DNA from 3 places in the Candidatus Thiodiazotropha sp. AKAK3 genome. Region 3 is predicted to be linked to each of the others. Evidence: predicted binding sites of a transcription regulator. Region 3 holds the regulator's gene; each other region holds the start of a gene.
The links. Region 3 encodes sigma-54, which starts transcription at its own class of promoters, with help from an activator protein. Its sites were predicted from a motif close to TGGCANGNTNCNTGCTT; they were not measured.

Region 1: the regulator sigma-54 is predicted to act here: its motif matches at 5,802-5,818, upstream of AC4IE7_RS00765 (phenol hydroxylase subunit).
Region 2: the regulator sigma-54 is predicted to act here: its motif matches at 1,366-1,382, upstream of flgA (flagellar basal body P-ring formation chaperone FlgA).

Annotation. Positions count from the first base shown of each region.
Region 1 covers NZ_JBSYOQ010000007.1:16,524-23,537, forward strand. The annotation lists gene AC4IE7_RS00735 (glycogen/starch/alpha-glucan phosphorylase) at 1-454, opposite strand, end outside; gene AC4IE7_RS00740 (catechol 2,3-dioxygenase) at 1,007-1,927, opposite strand; gene AC4IE7_RS00745 (phenol hydroxylase subunit P4) at 2,023-2,391, opposite strand; gene AC4IE7_RS00750 (aromatic/alkene/methane monooxygenase hydroxylase/oxygenase subunit alpha) at 2,469-3,992, opposite strand; gene AC4IE7_RS00755 (MmoB/DmpM family protein) at 4,175-4,447, opposite strand; gene AC4IE7_RS00760 (aromatic/alkene monooxygenase hydroxylase subunit beta) at 4,460-5,458, opposite strand; gene AC4IE7_RS00765 (phenol hydroxylase subunit) at 5,455-5,733, opposite strand; gene AC4IE7_RS00770 (sigma 54-interacting transcriptional regulator) at 6,193-7,014, shown strand, end outside.
Region 2 covers NZ_JBSYOQ010000013.1:720-7,733, forward strand. The annotation lists gene AC4IE7_RS01195 (CheR family methyltransferase) at 1-295, opposite strand, end outside; gene AC4IE7_RS01200 (chemotaxis protein CheV) at 337-1,254, opposite strand; gene flgA (flagellar basal body P-ring formation chaperone FlgA) at 1,413-2,126, shown strand; gene flgM (flagellar biosynthesis anti-sigma factor FlgM) at 2,216-2,539, shown strand; gene AC4IE7_RS01215 (flagella synthesis protein FlgN) at 2,545-3,030, shown strand; gene AC4IE7_RS01220 (hypothetical protein) at 3,345-3,884, shown strand; gene AC4IE7_RS01225 (TIGR04282 family arsenosugar biosynthesis glycosyltransferase) at 3,863-4,525, opposite strand; gene AC4IE7_RS01230 (TIGR04283 family arsenosugar biosynthesis glycosyltransferase) at 4,515-5,204, opposite strand; gene arsS (arsenosugar biosynthesis radical SAM (seleno)protein ArsS) at 5,251-6,216, opposite strand; tRNA gene AC4IE7_RS01240 (tRNA-Arg) at 6,533-6,609, shown strand; gene AC4IE7_RS01245 (thermonuclease family protein) at 6,735-7,014, shown strand, end outside.
Region 3 covers NZ_JBSYOQ010000024.1:50,210-57,223, reverse strand. The annotation lists gene AC4IE7_RS04120 (PTS sugar transporter subunit IIA) at 1-236, opposite strand, end outside; gene rapZ (RNase adapter RapZ) at 233-1,099, opposite strand; gene hprK (HPr(Ser) kinase/phosphatase) at 1,284-2,219, opposite strand; gene ptsN (PTS IIA-like nitrogen regulatory protein PtsN) at 2,219-2,689, opposite strand; gene hpf (ribosome hibernation-promoting factor, HPF/YfiA family) at 2,710-3,045, opposite strand; gene AC4IE7_RS04095 (RNA polymerase factor sigma-54) at 3,215-4,699, opposite strand; gene lptB (LPS export ABC transporter ATP-binding protein) at 4,907-5,632, opposite strand; gene lptA (lipopolysaccharide transport periplasmic protein LptA) at 5,629-6,147, opposite strand; gene lptC (LPS export ABC transporter periplasmic protein LptC) at 6,134-6,697, opposite strand; gene kdsC (3-deoxy-manno-octulosonate-8-phosphatase KdsC) at 6,741-7,014, opposite strand, start outside.

The sequences.
Region 1 (7,014 bases), on a different contig from region 3:
AGCTATCGAGAAAACAGGCCGCAAGGCGCCCAAGCCCGCCATTACCCAGACCCGCATCCGGTTCGCTCTCTCTGATGTGGTCCAGATTTATACCAAGATCGATGAAGGCTTTATCAACATCATCACAGATATTCAGATTGAGGATGGCATTGCTAAGTGCCCGCCCCATGAGGAATTCAAGAGAGAGGTAGAAGGTACGCTTACAGTCAGACTCTTCGTAGTTCGATCGGGTCAGCTTCCAGCGTTCGATCAGTCGGTCACGCATCGCCAACGCAAGTGCTTTGTAGGGGTAGTGACTCGAGGTGCAGTGATCATCTCTGCCCAGTGTGTGGGCAAAATAGCGCCGGAAATCGAACGAAATTGCTTCTGCATCCATACCCAGGGGTGGCAGTGGTGCCAACGAATTACAGATCTGTTCTGCTTTTTTACTTGAGCCGGCTTTTTCTTTCGACATGGTAAATGTCCTGTTCCCTCATAAATTGAGAGTCTGGTTGTTGCTGCATCAGGCCGTAGACAATTCAAGCCTTGCCACCTGTCACATGTTTGAAATGGGATTGGTATCAATATCCAGTGAAAGCGTACTGCTTTATGCGGGGAGTTTAAACAATATGTCGTCTTTAAGTAACTGCCTGGTTCAAATTGAAGTGAATTGAAGTTTGTCACATAGGTAACAAAAAAAAGTGCCATGCCTGGAAAAACATCAGCACATAATCAAAATATCCAATATTTCCAACATTTGGACTATTTACTGATGCGAATGTCAACCACCTGGCGACTTGGGAAAAACCATCTATAAAACATGGTCTAAGGTAAGAATCGTTCTGTCATACAACAGCAGCCCGACAGTCTCTCGTGCTACCTGCTGAATAGAGTAGCGGATGGAAAATCTTGTTTCGGCATATTCATTCCCCGCTGGAGCGTGGCAACGAGAATGGCTGTTTTCACGGGTGGATAATTGAATCAGAGCCCCCTGATATCGGGGACTCTCTGTGCCAGTTGCAGTGTATTAGGTAACAACGCTCAGGAAACGCTCATTCAGCTTCTGGTCGTGGTAGAAAATCGCACTACCCAACTCCTCTGCAGTCCATGTGATGGGCTCGTGATCAGGGTACCAGTCATATGAACCATGAAAAACTTCATTCCGATTCCCGGATGGATCAAAGAAGTAGATGGTACGTCCCCGGGTAATGCCATGACGGGTCGGGCCTATATCGATCGATATTTTATGCTTACCGATAATGTCGGCAGCGCGTAGCACCTCTTCCCAAGAACCGAGAAGAAATGAAGCGTGGTGGAGTTTACCCTTCTCCTCGTGGCGAATAATCGCCAGATCATGAGCCTTCATACCACAGGTGAGGAAGGAAGCGAGCTGAAACTCCCCATCCATAACCCTCTCTGTCTCATCGAAACCGAGCACTTCTGTGAAGAGTTTGACACTGCCGTCCAGGTCATCACCGTAGAGCAGGCAGTGGTCGAATCGCTGTACCTGCATACCTTTGAGATTGTCAGGCCAGGGATCGGGGTTGAGCCGCCCCATTTCGGTTCCATTTACCTCTTTGTCTGCATAGAGTTCAAATAGATGACCGGTGGGCGAATCAAAGCGGATACGCTCACCACAATGGTTAAGCTCACCGGCAGGAATCCTTTCAACATTGCAGCCGAAATCCTTCAGCTTCTGTTCGAGTTCGTTCATGGTCTCGACACTGTCGACTTTGAAACCCATGAAATCCATCCCGGTGGTGTCAGACTCCCCTAGCACCACTGAGAACCAGTCCTGCTCATCCCAGCCTTTGAGGTATACGCGTCCCTGCCCATCCCGGTCTGTCTCAATCAGGCCCAGCCGTTCTTTATAGTGGACTAGTGCTTCGTCCAGATCGAGTACACGCAGGGAGACGTGACCCGGACGCATAACGCCTTTAATAGCCATCAATGAATCCTCCAATAGTTGCCGTATCTAGGTACAGCCGGTATCAATAAATAGTCTTGTTAAAACAGTCTCTAATGGACCGGTATTTCTAAGAATTATGAGCAGGAACCTCTGTATCCATTGAGTCCTGGTGTACGGAAACAGACCAGAGATTTGTGTCCGACACCATTTTCGGCCAGGCTCTTACTCATATCGGGGATTACAGATTCACCATCAATCTTCCACTCGACCTCCCCCCAATTGACTGATTTGTAGTCGGGGTGCATACCGTAGAACTTTGCAATCAGTTCATCTTTAAGCGCCGCAAAGGGCATCTCAGGTGGTAGCGGAAAGGCAATTGCCGAACAGAAACTCAGGTGCTCTTCCCAGTGGAGATATACCACCTGATTACCATGAAAATTCTCTTTTCTATCGCGGAAATCAACTGCATCCGCATAGCCAGGCTTGAGTGCAACGACAGCCATGTAAACCTCCTCTCTCTAAATCTCTTTGTCCTTCCGCCAGCAGCAATCCTGATGACGGCTGGGTATAGGCCGGCAGGTTAGCTGGCCACTCTCTTTCGGGCCGCCTGCCAGGCATCCCACTGTTTCTGATCCGGCGAACCGGTATAGTCCATATTGTCGTTACCGTTATCCATGTGGTACCACTTGAGCACGTCACTCAGATCTGCACCGCCGCAGTTGCCCTGAAAGATCTGGTGCACTGGCAGCCAGGCCTGGGCAAACTTCTCCGGTTCATTCTCGAAGATGTCCTTACAACCGTCGGAACAGAAGTGGTAACGCTCGCCCTGGAATTCGGTGCTACGGAAGCCGATTTTGGTGGGGTCACCGGGTTCGGTATAGCCCATCGGAATCTGACAGGTCTGGCAGAGCTGGGGCAGTGCGTTATTGTAGAAACGCTCACCTTTGGCTTCCATCTCCCGCCACATTTCGAAGCGTGGGCGGTAGTATTTATCAAAGGTATTGGGATATTTCTCCGACAACCAGGCCATCTCTTCATCCGTTGGCAACCAGGTGTGGAAACCGGCTGCCTGGGTGTATTGATAGAAGATCGACCAATTCTGATGGGAGATGTGCTCCGCCTCTTCGGTAGCGATGTCTGCGAATTTGGGTACCCGCAAGCCATAGCGGGAGAGGTCTTCAAACAGAGCACCCCCCGCTTCGGTAAAATAGATCTCCCAAGCCTCTTTCCATGACATGATGCGTTTTGGCAGCATGTAATCCATCATCATCGCCACCAGCCCAAGGAGTTTGTGGCCACGCCAGAACCATTTGTCGACCCACTTCTGCACGATGGGCAGATTGTCCGGGTGTTGCTCCAGCATGAATTTGATCACTTCAATACCAAGGGTCATATGACGCGCTTCATCCGACTGAGCGGAGAAACCGAAGGTGACCGTTGCCAGATCGCCGTTATAGGCCGCACCGGACATGAAGGGGACAAACAGCAGGTTGGTCAGTACATATTCGAAAGCAAATGAGATCGCGGTAAAGAATTCGAACGGTCCGGCACTGCAGGCATCATCGAAGAACGACTTCGGTACTGACAGATACCAGACCCGGTCGTGCATGTGGGGGAACTCGGCAAAACCGTCGAAATATTTGTTGTAGTGGCTGATGGTATGGATCTGGGTCTGCGCATGACGCAGCTCATCCAGAGATTGCATCTGTGCTGCCACCCGGGGACCGACGCCACGAATATGCCGCCCAAGGTGAGCGAAGTGACGATGGGCCTGATACTCCAGTGGCGTGACGCCGGTTAGGAACAGCTTTATGGCATTCACATAGCGGGCATCGGAGATTCCAAGCTGACCATTGTTCTGGGCAAAGGAGTCGAGCACCGCGTAGAGTTTGCGCTCTTTCTCCCCCTGGTATTTCCAGTAGGCGTCCATGGTCAGTCTGAATGGATCTTCCCATTTGGACCAGTCGGTTATTTTGATCCCTTCGAAGGTGTCATAGGGAAAGACATCGTCCATTTTCTGGTAGCTGGTCTCCCAGTCGAGACCTCGGGTCATCAGCGCGTAGCGCTGTTTCAGATTCATCTTTTTCTTGCGTGGGGGTGTCATTTGAATTGCTCCTCCAGTGTTAACCCGAATAGTTCATCCGGGAACGGGATGATCGTGCCTTTCTCATGGTTCAGTTGCCGGTTTGCGATTGCCGGTAACTCAATCTGATTTGCCAATATCTGATAAACCATTCTTAAAACCATGAGTCAGCTAATTTAAAGTGGCCGGATGATAGATTCGGGTCAGGCGCCCCAGGAGAGAACCAGCTCTTCATCATCCTCATCCAGGCTGCCGCCCATGGAGACGATGGTGAGATGAATCTCCTGGGGATCCCAATCGCGGCCGATACGCTCAGATACCGACTCCGCCTTGACCACCAATCGTTCCGGACAGTCGATCTTGACCACGCCGGGCATGTAGTTGGCGTTGGCGCTTGGATTGTCTTGCATAATCGACTCGATCACTGGACGAGCCTCGTCGTTGTTTTGCAGGGTTATGGATACGATGCCAGCCATCTCGGCCTCCTGTTATACGGTTAAGCCGAGCTTGCCGGCCCGGAGATCGAGTTGTTCACTGACTTCAGCAAGGGCTGTCTCAGCGCCATCACCCAAAACCTGTGCTGTCAGGGGCTGCAGAGCTTCCACTGCCACCTGCCGCCACTGGCGATACCATTCAGAGAGGAGCCTCTGGTTCTCTTCAGATTCCTTGGCTGCCACTTTGATCACCGCATCGACCCAGCGGTTGTGTTCTGCACTCCAGTCGACCATGAACTCACATAGAATTGAGATTGCCGCTGCACCGTGTTTCTGGCCTTCGTTATCGAAGTGGTTATAGGCCAGGGGATAGACCAGTCCATCCATCACCAGAAACTGTGCCAGAAGGGCTTCGAACCAATCCTTCAGCACCAGGCTGTCTTCCACCATTTTGCGTGTGCCCTGCCAGGCCTCAGCATCCATCCATTGGCTTTTCGCCTCATCGAGCAGCTCACCAGTACCGTCACCAAGCGCTATACCGATGCGGGATAAAATCTGAGCGATACCCAACCGATCACCAGCGGTGAAGATTGCAGCTGAGGTGATCGCGGTGCCGTAGCCCGCATCGCTGATCGAGCAGGCATTCATATTCGCGCCCCACTCATAGTGGCGCAGTGGAATCAGATAGTTGACGAGCATCTCCCGCCAGGCAGGATCGATATTGGACATCAGGTTGCGTTTTTCTTCGAAGGCGAAGTTACGATCGGTGGTCTGATGCATGTTGGCTCGGGCGATGGTGTAGGTACCGTAGTAGTACTGACGGGGATCTTTGAACTTGTACCAATCTTCCATCTTTATGGCGGTACGACCCTCATCGAAGTGCCACATCTCCGGCCCCCAAATAGGCCGATAGTGAAAATGGGTAGTGGCCTGCAGGTCGTATACCCCCTCCTCATAACGGGTAGCTGGGGCATCGGAACCTAGACGCCGTGCCACATGGGCAAAGGTTTGGCGTTTGGGCTCCACATTCATGGTTTTGATTTCGATACTCATCGCTGTTCTGTTCCTCCTGGGGTATCGGATCTTCCGCTATTGAAGCGCGACTCCCGGTAGAGACCGGGACCCTTGGCAGGCACAATCTCATCCGGGTTTTCGATTATTCGGGCCTGATGTTTGTCGCAGAAGATCTTGAAAGCTTCATGGGGGAGGATCAGCTCAACGGTCAAGTCCTCATCATTGATGGAGAACTCAAACTCAATGAACTTTCCGAGTCGTTCGCCAGTAACCCTGATATAGGCCTGGCCAATTTTCGGGACATACTCCCGCATGACATCCTCCTGTTCTCAAAAATGGAGGCCTCTAATCCAGCCTCTCTATGTTTCTGGTCAGATTAGGATTGCAGAAGCTATGCCAAAAACCATAACTACCTGATAAATATATATATTATGAAATTTAGAAGTTAAATGGCTGGGACCGGTCTTAACGATAAAATCAAACGCAGTTAATCATTTGGGAAATTTGATCAAATAGTTCAACGCAAACGATCAGTTATGCTGCATTTGCACAAAAACATATATTCGGTTGCCGCAAATATGATGAATCCTGATTTCAATCCAAGTAAATTTATTATTTGATTAAAAACTGAGTTGGCACTATAAAAAGTAAGAAGCGTATGCAGGAGACATTAGATCTCCAAAAAAAATACCAACAAGTCATACGCCATTCACGGATGATTTTTTATACCAAACAATATCCCCGAACATCATGAAAGACGGGGTGGAGGATAGATGTCATCTCAATTGAGTATCTCAGGTCTTCCCATGGAGGACCGAAATCTGCACCTGACTTTCGACGCGGGAAAGATCCTGCTCAACGACCACCGCATGGTGTTAATGCATACCCATGCCATGGGGGCTCTGCGAAAAGAGCTGATGGATACGCTTGGTCATGACCGGGCACGAGGCGTACTGACCCGGATGGGTTATGCCTCTGGGGCGAAAGATGCCGACCTGGCCCGCAAGCTGTTGCCGGAAGGTAATGACGAGGATCTGCTGATGATGGGACCACGTCTGCACACCCTTGAGGGGGTGGTGCACGTCAAGCCGATCAAGATCGATATCGATATTCGCCAACGCCATTTCTATGGGGAGTTCCTTTGGGAAAACTCCCATGAGGCCTCTGAACATCTGAAGCTATTCGGCATTCATACCGAACCAGTCTGCTGGACTCAGATCGGCTACGCTTCCGGCTACACCAGCGAGATTATGGGTCGATTCATCGCCTATCGCGAGGTGGAGTGCCACGCCAAGGGTGACCGTCACTGCCGCATCATCGGCAAACCCATTGAAGAGTGGGATGATGCAGATGAGGAGCGGCGTCACTACCGGCCAGATCCTATGGCCGAACAACTGCTGGCGCTGCAGGACGAGGTGAGTCATCTGCGCGACTCACTGCAGGAGCAGACCGGCATCGGTGACATGGTTGGAACCTCTCGGGCATTTAAGGAGGCCTGCGACATGCTGCGTAAAGTGGCAGAGAGTCATGTCACTGTGCTCCTGCTTGGGGAGACCGGCGTCGGCAAGGAGATGTTTGCCCGGGCACTGCACAGT
Region 2 (7,014 bases), on a different contig from region 3:
CGGGAAGGATTGTCTCCTTCATCAGAATATAGTGTCCGATATCCCGAAACCAAAAGGTTTCATTGGTTGTCATGGCATCGATGACTTTAACCTTCAATCGGGAATGAATAGGTGATTTGATCTGTTTCAGCAGTTCACCGAGAGAGGCAACTCCTGCCTCCTTCATAACGCCACCTAAACGGCTAGAAACAAGGTACTCTTTGCCATTTCCCAGCAGGATTCCGCACGCCTGCTGCAGAAAATTCTTAAACGCCTCATAATCTGCCGGCGAAATAGCCGCTGTTCGGTTGTACATAGTAGTATCTTGTTATTCAGCTGTATGAATAAGGCTAGCGTTTAAGAAATATCTTTCAGACGCTTAGTTACTGTTGAAACCAACTCGTCCGGCATAAACTTAGCGAGAAAATGGTTGGCTCCAACCTTTTTAACCATACTCTCATTGAATACACCACTTAATGAAGAGTGAAGAATAACATACAGGTCAGTCAGCTTCGGATTTTCTCGAATTGCGCTCACCAGGGAGTAACCATCCATCTTTGGCATCTCAATATCCGAAATCACCATCGCCAGCCAGTCACTCACCTTACCCTCTTCAGACCAGCTTTCAAGGTGCTTCAAAGCCTCTTTGCCATCCTTTGCAAGGATCGCCTCCAGCCCGATCTCTTCAAGCACCTTCTTGATCTGATTACGAGCTACCATCGAGTCATCCACAACCAAGACTTTAAAGGCTGTAACATCCGCACCTTCTACGTCTATCGGCTTGGTGATCTCTTCATCAATCCCCAAAACTTCACTCAACACCTTTTCAACATCGATTATCTCTATCAAATCACCTTCAATTTCGGTGACTGCAGTCATATAACTGTTCCGACCCACCCCTTGTGGTGGAGGGAGTATATCCTCCCAATGGGTATTGACAATTCGCTCCACGTTACCGACAAGGAAGGCCAGCAACCGCCGGTTGTATTCGGTGATGATAATAAAATAGTCTTTGGCATTGCCCATCTTCGGTCCGCCAATGGCATGACAAAGATCCATGACCGGGATGTTGTTGCCACGTATTGAGGCGACTCCCCTTATATTCTCATGGGAACCAGGCAGTGCAGTTAGAGGTGGACACTGAACCACCTCCTTCACCTTGAAGACGTTAATGCCAAAAATCTGACGCCCTGATAGACGAAACAGCAGTAATTCAAGACGATTCTGTCCAGCCAGCTTGGTTCTTTGGTCAACACTGTCTAACATTGACGCCATTCTCTGACACCTCAATCTAGTGATATATATTGAATTTCATCAATAGGTATGGCGGCTTGCAGGCCTCGACCTTTAGGCTTAATAAATTCAACAGCCAGATCCATTTATCCACGGCACATTGCTTGCATAGTTTATTGGCAAATAGGTGGAGATACAGAATGATCAATCCGAAAGCACTAGGACTCAGAATACTGCTGGGACTGCTCCTGGCAGGATCTGCCTCTGCCCAGCCCACGGATAATGAACATCAGTCCCATCAATCCATTGCTGATGCAGCCAGAGACTACTTACAATCGACTCTGACCCAGGATGTGGCAGGAGCAACCATAAAAATCTCCTCCTTGGATCATCGACTCAAATTAAAGCAATGTGAAACTCCTCTGGAGGCTTTCAGCCCCCCTGGTGGCGTCAAGCTGGGACGCACCTCTGTAGGCGTCAGATGTACCTCCCCTGCCCCCTGGTCACTCTATATATCTGCCAATGTAGGCATTCAGGCCCCGGTCGTCTTTGCCGTCAGAGACCTGCCCAGAGGAGAGGCGATCGACAGTAAAGATCTTAAAATAAAAATATCCGATACCAGCCACCTGCTCCGCGGATATTTTGAGTCTGTTGACGAAGTGGTGGGACAGACCCTGAAGCGAACTCTGCGCAGAGGCCAGGTTGTCACCCCATCGATGCTGGTGGTAAGAAAAACCATAAAACGGGGAGACCAGGTAACCATTCTGGCAGGCTCTGGTGGTATCCAGGTGCGAATGCAAGGCAAAGCCATTAAACAAGGCAACCCTGGAGATCTGATTACGGTAGTGAACAGCAAGTCAAAGAAGAAGATTGAGGCACGAGTTGTATCGAAGGGATTGGTGATGGTCGACTGAAGTCTGTTACACAGAAATTCGATCTATGATTTAAGTTGCATTAACATAAGACGATATTAGCTTTGTATACATCTCATTGAGGTAGCACGATGCCCATTCAAATCAATAGTCTTTCAAGCCGGAATCTGAAAGGAACGGGCAAGAGCGGCAAAAGTGGCAAGACACAAAGCTCGGGGAAGGCCGGCGGAAGCAAAGCCCCGTCAGCAGCTGCAGCAACCTCAGGCGGCGATCGCCTCGATCTTACCGGTGATGCCGGAAAACTACAGGAACTTGAGGGAAGAATCGCCAATATGCCGATTGTTGATGCACAGAAGGTCGAAGCCGTACAACAAGCCCTTGCGAATGGAAGTTTTACTATCGACCCTAAAACAGCAGCCGATAAAATGCTGGCTATGGAACTCTCTCTTCCTTAACCGATATGCCAAACAATACTCAACATCAAACTACTTTTAGCAAGCTCCTGAATAGCGAAATTGAGCAGACTAATAGCCTGCTTGAGTTACTGAAGCGGGAATTTGAACTTTTAAAAGCCCCCCCTTCAAAAGCACTGGAAGAGTTGACCGAACAAAAAAAGCAGTTGCTCTTAGAAGTAGAAAAGAGCGTCTCACAGCACAATCAGCTGCTGGTTTCCCAAGGATATAGTTCTGACCGAAAGGGAAATAAAGCGTTTATTCAGCAGTGCCAGAACAGTGATCAGTTGGATCAACTCTGGCGTCAATTCTCATCACTGCTGGAAGCGTGTCAGAAACAGAATGAGATCAATGGGGGGGCAGTGCAACTGAATCAACATCAGGTCGCACAAGCTCTGGATATTCTGCGAGGTTGTGCAAATAGTGACAAGACCTATGGTCCGGCTGGAGAGTCCCGCCCAACCACCAGCTCGAAATCACTTGGAAAGGCATAGCGGCCCACTAGCAGACTTTCGCACCCCCGCTCGATATAAGGTGCCCTTAATCGCAGAAATCGTCTATTTTAGAAGCAAGATACCAACGAAACACTAATTCTGAGCTTCATCATCGACTGTTTCAGCTATTTTCTAATTAAATTTAGTCATTTGGAGGAATCCAACGTGACCTCGCACAGCCAAAAGCACTATACTTGACGTGGTAAGGGATAGAGACCGTCACATGATGTGATTTTTAGGCGCTAAGTGCCCAAATGGAATTTAGAAAGGAAGCCTACTAAAACACAGATCCTCAGCCTAAATCTGGAGAAATGATGACAAGAGTTACCCTGTTCCGCCTGTTACCCGCTGTACTGTTTCTGCTTGTCTGTGCGAGTGCAAATGCAGTGGAAATGAGGCAAAATTTCACCCTGACAGGGACCAATGGCGAGACCGGCAGTGGTTTTTTTACCTGGGATGACGCGGTTATCCTTGACGGAAGCATTCTTCCACTCGGCAGCGTTATATCCGGATCTCTCACCGTTACAGGTGGCACCACTACAGGAGGAACTCAAACATTTGCACTTGCAGACTGGACGGTAGGCATCCTGCGTTTAACACCTGATTTCGCCGTTGATTTAAACATCTCTGCTAATAACGGAGTAACGACTCTGGCGATTTTTAACACTTATGAAACCGACGCTTCCTGGGGCTCGAGACTGACATTGATTCCTGGTGCCACTGTATTGGCAAATCCACCAGCTAACCCACGGGCTATCCCATTACTGGACTCCCCCGGTCTAATCATCATTTCACTGCTACTGGCTTTGACCGGCCTCTGGCAAGTAAAGCGTCAATCGAGCAAGAGGTCTTGACCGTCCACCTCGATACCCAGAGCTTTAAGTTTTTTCAACTCTTCGGGGCGATCCAGATCCCACAGTAGCGGCAGTTCACGCCAACTCCACTCCAGACTACGTAGTGCGCTCCTGGTGGTTTCAGCAACGTCTTCTGTTCCCCAATTGTGGCCTCTGAATAGTTCGGCTGCTGCTGCTTTCAAACCCAACAGCACATAACCTCCATCCTGGGCTGGCCCCAATACAGCATCCTCAGTCTCCAACCAGGTAAAGGCCTGCTGTATATGATCAACTGTCAGTGGAGGAGAGTCGACACCAATCAGCACTACCTTTTGATAGTGACGCAGGGCTCTGTTTGCCGCATTAAACATACGCTCACCAAGATCACTTCCCTGCTGATAGTGAACTGTAAAATCGTAATCTTCAGCCAGTGTTTGTATCAACGGATGAGCTTTATTCGAGCTGAGCCAAAGCTGGATTTGATAGTTTTTCTCTTTCGCCAGCCAATGGATCTCTCTTTGCAGTAAGCGGCTATAGAGTTCTGCCGCACCCTCTGCACCAAGTGCAGGAATCAATCGGGTTTTCACCTTCCCAACTTCAGGGATCTTGCTAAATACAAGCACGGCATTTGAGGGCGATGCAGTTTCATATTCAATGGCCATAGCTTCGATAAAATCCAGCTAAACGGGTGGGACTGACGCCCAGCCAGTAGGCAAATCGTAAACCCCACATCAAAAGAATGGTCGACACTATCCCAGCAGACTCCCAGCGACGACTGGATGTGGTCAATCGCTCACGTAAACAGTTAGGTGCTGCAATACGCTTCAGGCGACGACTGATTTCGATATCCTCCATTAATGGCTGCTGAGGAAATCCCCCGACGCTTTCGAACAGCTGTTTTTGTACAAACAGCCCCTGATCGCCGGTGACGATAGCTGTCATCCTCGAGCGCCAGTTCATCATCCACGCCACCACTCGTAACAAGGGATGAGTGCCGTTAAAACGAACATCAAACCGCCCCCATAGAGCGTCGGAATCTGCAATAGTCAGTATCGCATGCTCGATACCCGGCTTGATCTGACTATCGGCATGCAGGAACCAGAGCAGATCACCATCGGCCATGGCTGCACCTGAATTCATCTGAATTGCCCGTCCAGGAGGTGAAATCTGAAACCGATCCACATAAGATTGAAGCGACGTTGAGAGTGGCGGCTCACTACCCCCATCGACCAGAATCAACTGGTGCCCCTGGTGGCGCAGATACTGCAGATCCTGCAGCAACTTCAGCAATCCTTCTCCCTCATTCAGGCAGGGTATCACCACGCTCAACTTAGTCGACATGGATGAATAGTATCCTCAAAGTCAAAACCAATCGGTGCGGCATCGTTTACTCAACAAACGCACCGCCACAACTGCTTCCTTGTCCAGCGGTACACCCATAGCAGTGCTCTGCCACCTGGATATCCAACCCTTTCAGATCCACATCGTAGAGATCCCTCAAATGGGGTTGATAGTTCTCAGCGGATTTAAGATGGATTTTCAACATTTGATTGAAGTCGCAATCATAGAGATAACCCTGCCAATCAACACTCAACAGGCTACGGCACATGACAGCCGCTAAATTTTCAGGCTTGTAGGCTCCTCGCAACAGATTCAGGTAGCTATTAAACTCTCCCTTGGACTGAAGCATACTGCCAAATCTTTGAATGGGCATATTGGTAATGGTGAACAGCTGATTAAACTGAATACCGAACCGCTGTTTAAGCTGAAGACGATAATCTGCTTCCAGGGGCTCCTGGGGAGGTGGAAGTGTCGGGCCAAGAGGATTGAAGACAAGATTCAGTATCAGGCCGCTATCTTTTACACCGTAACCCAACCTATTGAGTTTGAGCAGCGCCTCGATACTTTGAGAATAACTGCCTTTACCCCGTTGCTGATCTACATTTTCCTCCAGGTAACAGGGCATAGATGCGACCACCTCAACCCCATGCCCAGCCAGAAACTCAGCCAGATCTTCCTGACCCGCCTCCTGCATGATCACCAAATTACTTCGATCGATCACTTTAACACCCATCTTTCGCGCCTCTTCCACCAAGTAGCGAAAATCGGGATTCATCTCTGGGGCACCACCAGTCAAATCAAGCTGTTTGAGTTGTTGCTTCTCAAGAAACAGCAGTACATTATCGATAGTCTCACGACTCATCATCTCAGTACGTTTGGGGCCTGCGTTTACATGACAGTGAACACAAGACAGGTTGCAGAGAAATCCCAGATTTACCTGCAGGGTTTCCAGCCTTTCCCGCTGAATAGCGGGAAAGGATGTAGGGCTTAGTAGATGTACCGTATCAAGCATATTTAAATCCCGAATTGTTACTAACCACGCCCCGTCAACTGCGCATGCCGGGCTTTCAGGTAGTGGTGTTCCTTTTGAGCATAGCCACACCCTCTATTTTTAGGGCATCTGATCAGGGATACGGATACGCTTCCATATTGGATGCAATTTTACTGGAATCCTGACTAATCCCATCCTTAGTCTTCCTATGGATGAACATCTCGAGCCTGATGATTCAATATCAATCATACAACCAAAAAACTCGACTTTATCCGTTCAGAAAATAGAAAACATCGTAGCATTTTATATCTAATACAGGGACAATAGCCTGGCGTCCGCCCTCGTAGCTCAGTAGGATAGAGCGATCGCCTCCTAAGCGATAGGTCACAGGTTCGACTCCTGTCGAGGGCACCAACTCGGCACCCAGGAAAACCTTTTAAGCTGCTGAGCCACCATCTCCGATAGTGTCTAAATCGCTTATGTGTTTAATCAATATCAGCACTGAGTCCAACAGCCTCTGTAACAAGAGACCCTATCAGATGAACCTCGTTCGAAATATCACAAACTCTCTGACTCTCCTGCTACTACTATTCAGCCTGGGCCCTGACTGTGTGGCGGCTGCCAGCCTGCAAGGAAGAGTCATTAATGTTTTCAGTGGTGAACAGCTCCAAGCCACCATCTCTGATGGGCGACTACGCCAGATAAAGCTGCTTGGTATCAGAGCGCCGGTAAATTCCAGACGTATCAGTGCCGATGCAAAACAGTATCTACACATGCTTACCGCCGGCCGCGCTATATCTATCGAATACCGGGTCGTTA
Region 3 (7,014 bases):
TAAGCAATATTGCTGGGTGTGGAGCCATACATATCGGTAAACACCAACACGCCATCCCCTTCATCAAGACTATCCACTGCTTTACGGGCCTGAGTTTTAATTTGATCAGGATTGCAGTCAGTCGACACAGTTAATGTTTCAACAGACAACAGCGCACCATTGAACATCTTATTTGCTGTCTCAAGCAGAGCATCACCAATTTGAGAATGGGTTATCAATAACAACCCAATGCTCATGACAACTCACGATGGCGAGACATGACTTGCAAACCTGCATCCTTAAAATGTCGATATAACTGTTCAACAACATACACAGAACGATGTTGCCCACCTGTACAACCGATAGCGATGGTTAAATAGCTGCGCCCATCTGCTTCGAAAGCGGGAATCCAACGGGATAGAAAGCTGATCAGGTCTGACACCATGAGGTTGGTCTCATTCTGAGCATTAAGATATTCAGCAACAGGCTGATCCAATCCGGTAAAGGTACGTAATTCAGTCTGCCAATAGGGGTTGGGTAAACACCGCACATCGAACAAATAGTCCACATCTCGAGGCAGCCCGTGCTTGAATCCGAAGGACTCAAACAGAATTGAAACCTGCCCATTCTCACCATCGATTCGATTACGAACCAGGTCTCGTAACTCATGTACGTTACTGTGAGTGGTATCTATTCTGAGATTCGCCGCTTCACTCAACGGCTGCAGAAGTTCTCGCTCATGTTGAATCGCCTCACTGAGGGAGCGTTGCTGGTTGCTCAAGGGATGTTTACGCCGGGTCTCGCTAAAACGCTTGATCAACGTATCCAGCTGGGCATCGAGAAACAACATATTGCAATTAATACCACGCTGACGAATGTTCTCCACCACTGCCGGCAGACTTGAGATCTGACTTGGTTGGCTGCGTGCATCAATACCTACTGCAGTTTTATTGAAGATCTCCTCAGGTTCACCGTTCAAATAATCGGATACTGAAACCAAAAGCGAGACCGGAAGATTATCAATGCAGTAGTACCCCATATCCTCCAGGGTATGCAGAGCAATGGTCTTTCCTGAGCCGGAGAGCCCTGTAACAATCTGAAGTTTTATCTCATTTGCCATTCTGTTCAGACTCTTGAAACTAGTGTTTTACCCGAATCCAGCTCGGTAACATCGCCAGATCGCAGGAGGTAATTACCTTTTTTGTAAACAAGTTAACAGGAATATCGACAAAGCAGATAGGGATACCTTGCCCAGCTGAGTTTACCCTCAGCATATTCATCCTGCACACATCAATGAGAGTAGGCTAAGCCTGATCTATATAGTTTTTCTGACGTTCGATAAAATCCTCGGTCGCGTTGTACCCATCCATCTTCAGCAGATGTTGTCGTACAGCCGTCTCCACCAGGATTGCCAGATTTCTACCTGCTGCAACAGGCAGGCTCGTCTGCGGCACCTCAACTCCCAGCAATGTTCGATGGGAATGACAACCTTCCAGGCGATCCATGTCATCTAATTTTTTATCATCAAAGTGCAGCAAATCGATTATTAAGTGTAGCTGCTTCTCTGGCTTTATAGCACTGTTACCAAAGATCGCACGCACATTAATCAGCCCCAATCCACGAACTTCGAGGAAGTCCTGCAGTACCTTGGGACAGCGACCGCTCAAGGTCTTACCGCCGGTTTTATAAAACTCTGTTGCATCATCAGCCACAAGACGATGCCCCCGCGAAATCAGAGCCAGGGCCAGCTCACTTTTTCCGATTGCCGGATCTCCACTAAGCAGTACACCCTTACCTAAAACTTCCATATAGACCCCATGTAACAACAGCGTCTCACCCACTGGAAGACTGAATTTCTCCAGCAGTCGATGGATTACATAGTTGTCACCTTTCGGGGTGAACATGAGTGCAGTTCTGTTCTTTTCTGCCAATTCAAGGCAGCTCTGTTGAGGCTTTAGACCATCAGTAAATATCAGCGCCAGAGGAGAGGTGGTAAAAAGCGCCCTCAGAGATTCCCGGTATTTTTCTTCACCGCTGCTCTGTAGATGTTTCTGCTCAGGAGGACCAATCACTTGAATTTGATTGGGTCGAATCAGATTCAGTGGTCCCACAGGTTGTTGACCGTGGGGCGACTCACTGTCCAACTCTATTGTTTTTTCATCACCATCACCATTCCAGCTCAGTGAAAGTTCGCTGGCAAATTCGTCGAAAAGATCGCGAATGGTGTAGTTGGTGGGCATTAAACTGACGTTATCGCCGCTTCTCGCTGCCGGATTAACTGAAACAGTTGCTGCGTTGTTTCCGCTTCACGCAGTGCCGAGCAGAATGGAGGGTCATCAAACATCCTGGCCAATTTTGCCAGTAGTTGCAGATGGGCTTCAGTTGCCTCCTCAGGAACCAGCATGGCAAAGGCAAGATCCACCGGTTGGCTGTCGATCGCATCAAAATCGACCCCTGAAGGCAGCTGAATAAATGCTGCGGTGGATTGTGTTATCTGTGACATTCGCGCATGGGGTAGCGCTATTCCTTTGCCCAGTCCAGTGCTGCCTAAACGTTCACGCTCAAGCAATGCATCAAACACAGTATCCTGTGTGAGACCAGGAGCAGAATTGGCCAATCTTTGGCCAAGCTGCTCCAGGACACGTTTTTTACTGGCTGCCTCCACACTGCAGCCGATCCGTTCCTCAAGCAGAAATCCGTCGGGAAACATGGAGACCTCGCCAGTTTTATCTATTCTGAACTACTGCTACTTACAGCGTACTTCGCGCCACTACCGGCACGGTGACTCTGCATCTTTTCTTTATGCTTTATGACTTGCCTATCCAGCTTATCGGTAAGCCCATCAATGGCCGCATACATATCTTCCTGTACTGCATCAGCGAATACGCTGGCACCGTTCACTTGCATGGTGGCCTCTGCCTTTTGCCTCAGCTTTTCTACGCTCAAGATGACATGTACATTGATTACATTATCAAAATGCCTCTCAAGACGTTCGAACTTATTATCTACATAGCTTTTCAAGGCATCGGTAACTTCCACATGATGACCGGTAACGCTTATCTGCATAATTTTCTCCTGTCTTAGATGAGTTGGCTCATCACTCTAACTGAGGCGGTGAAGTAACGCCGGGGCATTTTTACAGCAACTCATTCATGAATCCACTTTTATCTGAAACCGCTCCGGTTCAGTAAGCATATCAAGCATGAATGATAGCCACTCCGATAATTCACTTCACCTACATCAGTCGCTTACGCTCGTTCGATGGTGGGATACTCATCGACTCGCGGTATTTTGCCACCGTTCGGCGGGCCACTTTTATACCCTGTTCCGACAATATGGCGGCGATTTTGTTATCGCTGAGAGGTTTGTTTGTATTCTCTGCAGCAATCAATTTTTTTATCAGCGCACGTATAGCAGTGGAGGAGCACTCACCCCCTGCACTTGTGTTCACATGGCTGGAGAAGAAATATTTAAACTCCAGCGTACCCCTGGGGGTATGCATATACTTCTGGGTTGTCACCCTGGATATGGTCGACTCGTGCATCTCCAGAGCCTCAGCGATATCCCGTAAAACCAGTGGCTTCATAGCCTCTTCGCCATGTTCAAAAAAGCCCCGCTGATATTCAACAATCTTACTCGCCACACGCAGAATAGTCTCATTTCGACTCATCAGGCTTTTGATGAACCAACGCGCTTCCTGCAGGTGGTTTTTCAGGAAAGTATTGTCATCACTCTGATCCGCACGCTTGATCAGACTGGCATAGTCGTTGTTTACCCTTAGTTTAGGCGTAACCTCACCATTTAGCTCCACAACCCAGCGATTATTGCGCTTGCTGACGAATACATCAGGAATCACATACTGAGGCTCGCTTTTGGCGATCGCTGTGCCAGGGTGAGGATTGAGCGTCCTGATCAACTGCATGATAGCCATCAGGTCGTCCTGATCAACCTTCATTCGTCGCATGATCTGATTCTGATCCTGTGCAGAGAGCAAGTTGAAATGGTCGCGACAGAGTCTGATCGCCAAATCCAAATAGGGTGTTTTTTCAGGAAGTTGCCGAAGTTGAATTAGAAGGCAGTCCTGAGCACCCTGAGCACCAACCCCCGGAGGGTCGAAAGCCTGGATACGATGAAGTACTGCCTCTACATCCTCCAGAGTCATCTCCTCATCATTCAGGGAAACCAGGATCTCCTGGAGATCACCTTTGAAATATCCATCCTCATCAATACTGTCGATGAGGTTAGTGGCAATCAGAATATCCTGCTCAGTGAATGGGGTCAGTGTCATCTGCCAGACCAGGTGGTCATGCAAAGTGATCGCGCCACTGCGCTGAACCAGATAGTCATTGTCTGCAGATTCACTACCACTGCTCGATGGGGGAAGATAACTGTCGTATACGTCAGCCCATTCACTATCAACGGGCAGGTCTTCTGTGATCTGGCTACTGTCGGTCTGAATTTCCCGCTCGTTGTTGATATCGTTGGAGCTCAAAGACTCTTTATTGTCTGAACTCTGATCAGAGCTCTCTTGACTAGCTTCTTCTTTTTGAGTCTGCTGACTAAACTCCTCTTCACCCTCCAGCATGGGGTTTGTTTCAAGAACCTCCTGCACCTCCTGACTCAGGTCGAGCGCAGACAATTGCAACAGGCGTATTGCCTGCTGCAACTGAGGTGTCATTGTTAAATGTTGTCCGAGCCGGAGCTGTAGAGCCTGCTTCATAGCAGAGATATCTTTAAACCTGGTATGTTATTTGTATGTCTTTATATTCATTCTAGCTAATAAATGCCGTTCACGGAATAATTCTTGGTATTTGTTTCGTTTGAATATAATTCTGCCTCATACTTTAACCTTCATTTTGTCAGCTGACGAGTAGTCATCATCTCTACTCTTAAATCACATAATCCATGAAAAAACATAAACATAGCCTTACATAGTAAAATTTTCGCCCAGATAAACACTACGTACCTCCTGGTTATCGAGGATCTCCTCGGTGGTTCCTTCCGCCAATACCTTACCAGTATTAATGATGTAGGCTCTATCACAAATATCAAGAGTCTCTCTAACATTATGGTCGGTAATCAACACCCCAATCTTTAATTCTCTAAGATGTTGAATGATTCTTTTAATATCGATAACCGCAATTGGGTCGACACCTGCAAATGGCTCATCCAACAAAATGAATGCGGGCTCCATTGAAAGCGCACGGGCAATCTCCAGGCGGCGTCGCTCTCCACCTGAGAGGCTCATAGCCATACTCTCTCTCAAATGTTCGATACCGAACTCTTCCAAAAGCCGGTCACAATGCGCTCTTCTTGCTTGCGCGTCCAGATCCTTTCGATTTTCCAGTATCGCCAATATATTCTGCGCTGTATTGAGCCGCCTGAAAACAGAGGGCTCCTGGGCCAGATAACCAATACCCATGCTGGCGCGCTTATGCATTGCAAGATCAGTGAGCTCCTCTCCATCCAGGTAGATTCTACCCTGATCAGCCTGAACAAGGCCCACGATCATGTAGAAACTGGTGGTCTTTCCGGCACCATTTGGCCCTAACAGCCCAACAACCTCACCGCTATTCAGATTGAGCGAAACACCATCGACCACTTTACGCTTATGGTACTGCTTCTCAAGTGCATCTGCCCGCAACTGGCTCACGGTGCATCGCTCTTGGTCTGGGGTTCAATTACGACTTGAACCCGCTCTTTACCCTGAGCACTGCTACCCGCCTTCACCTGGGCACTGGTTCGATTGTAAACAATCCGGTCATTTCGAAAACTGTTACCGCCCTGCTCAAGCAGAGCATTGTCAATCAATACCATTTCATCACGATCAACATGAATTTCCATCCTTCGCGCCTGACCATGCACCTCTACCCCATCGACTTCCGGCAGCTGACTGAATCTAGTCGGTTCGCCTTCACTGATGATCCGCTCCGTCTTTCCCTGCCGACGATGAACCCAGAGGCGCTCAGCCCACAACTTCATACTACCCTGGGTGATCGTCACATTCCCCTCATAGAGGCTGATACCTGTCGACTCATCAATGGCTAGACTGTCCGCCTCAAGCTGCATTGGCTGATCCCGATCACTCTCCAAGGCCATAATCGGCATTGCGCCAAAACAGACAAGGCCATATACCAGGATTGACAGAATGCCCTTACTCGAACTCATAGTAGCCTCGTACCTGATGTAATAACTTCAAGCGAGATGGCTCAGTCAGCCATGCCTGCATGCCGACTGCTGATATTCGCTGCTGACCACTCTGAATTTCGACCGCCTCAGCCGTTGATGCATATGAGTCTTTTGATTTAAAAGTCAGATCTTCGGTCTCAATCAGATAAGGTGCGAAATCACCCTTTCCTTCACGCTCGATGATCACTCTGCCCGGAAGATAGAGTGTCTCTTGCTGATGGTCTGCCACACCCTGTTCTGCCTGCATCCTCCATGGCGGCGTATCGGCTCGGAAACGCCATACCACTGGCTTTAACAGCTCGGTAATACCACGCTTCTCATAATGTAACATTTTAGGGGTTTGTAATGTTTGCAGAAGCTCCCCATCCTCATTGTACTGTTTTACGCGTAGGTCCACGGCATAGGAATCAGGGATATCCCTAGCTACCTGTCGTTTCTGCATCTCAGGGCGCGTCAGTTCATTCACCCACCAGGCTAAACTCAGCACCAGGGCGAGCATCAAGGAGAGACCAAGCAGGCGTCTGTTCAAGCTAGACTTCCCACATATCCATAATCAACTGCGAACTCATGCTTCAAAGATAGTGATCCAAACTGGCTTGCAAGGTTCCTTGCGCTTCCATGATCATCTCACAAACATCCCTGCCAGCCCCATGTCCACCGCCATGAGGCGTTTGCCAGTGGGCGTGTTGAACCACAAAGGGGTGCGCATCCTGAACGGCGATGGCAAGCCCGACTCGACGCATGATAGGAAGATCCACAACATCATCCCCGACGTAAGCGACCTGCTCATCAGTAAGCCCCAGTTTATCTCTCAACTCTTCATACGCTGGAAGCTTCTCGAGTTTG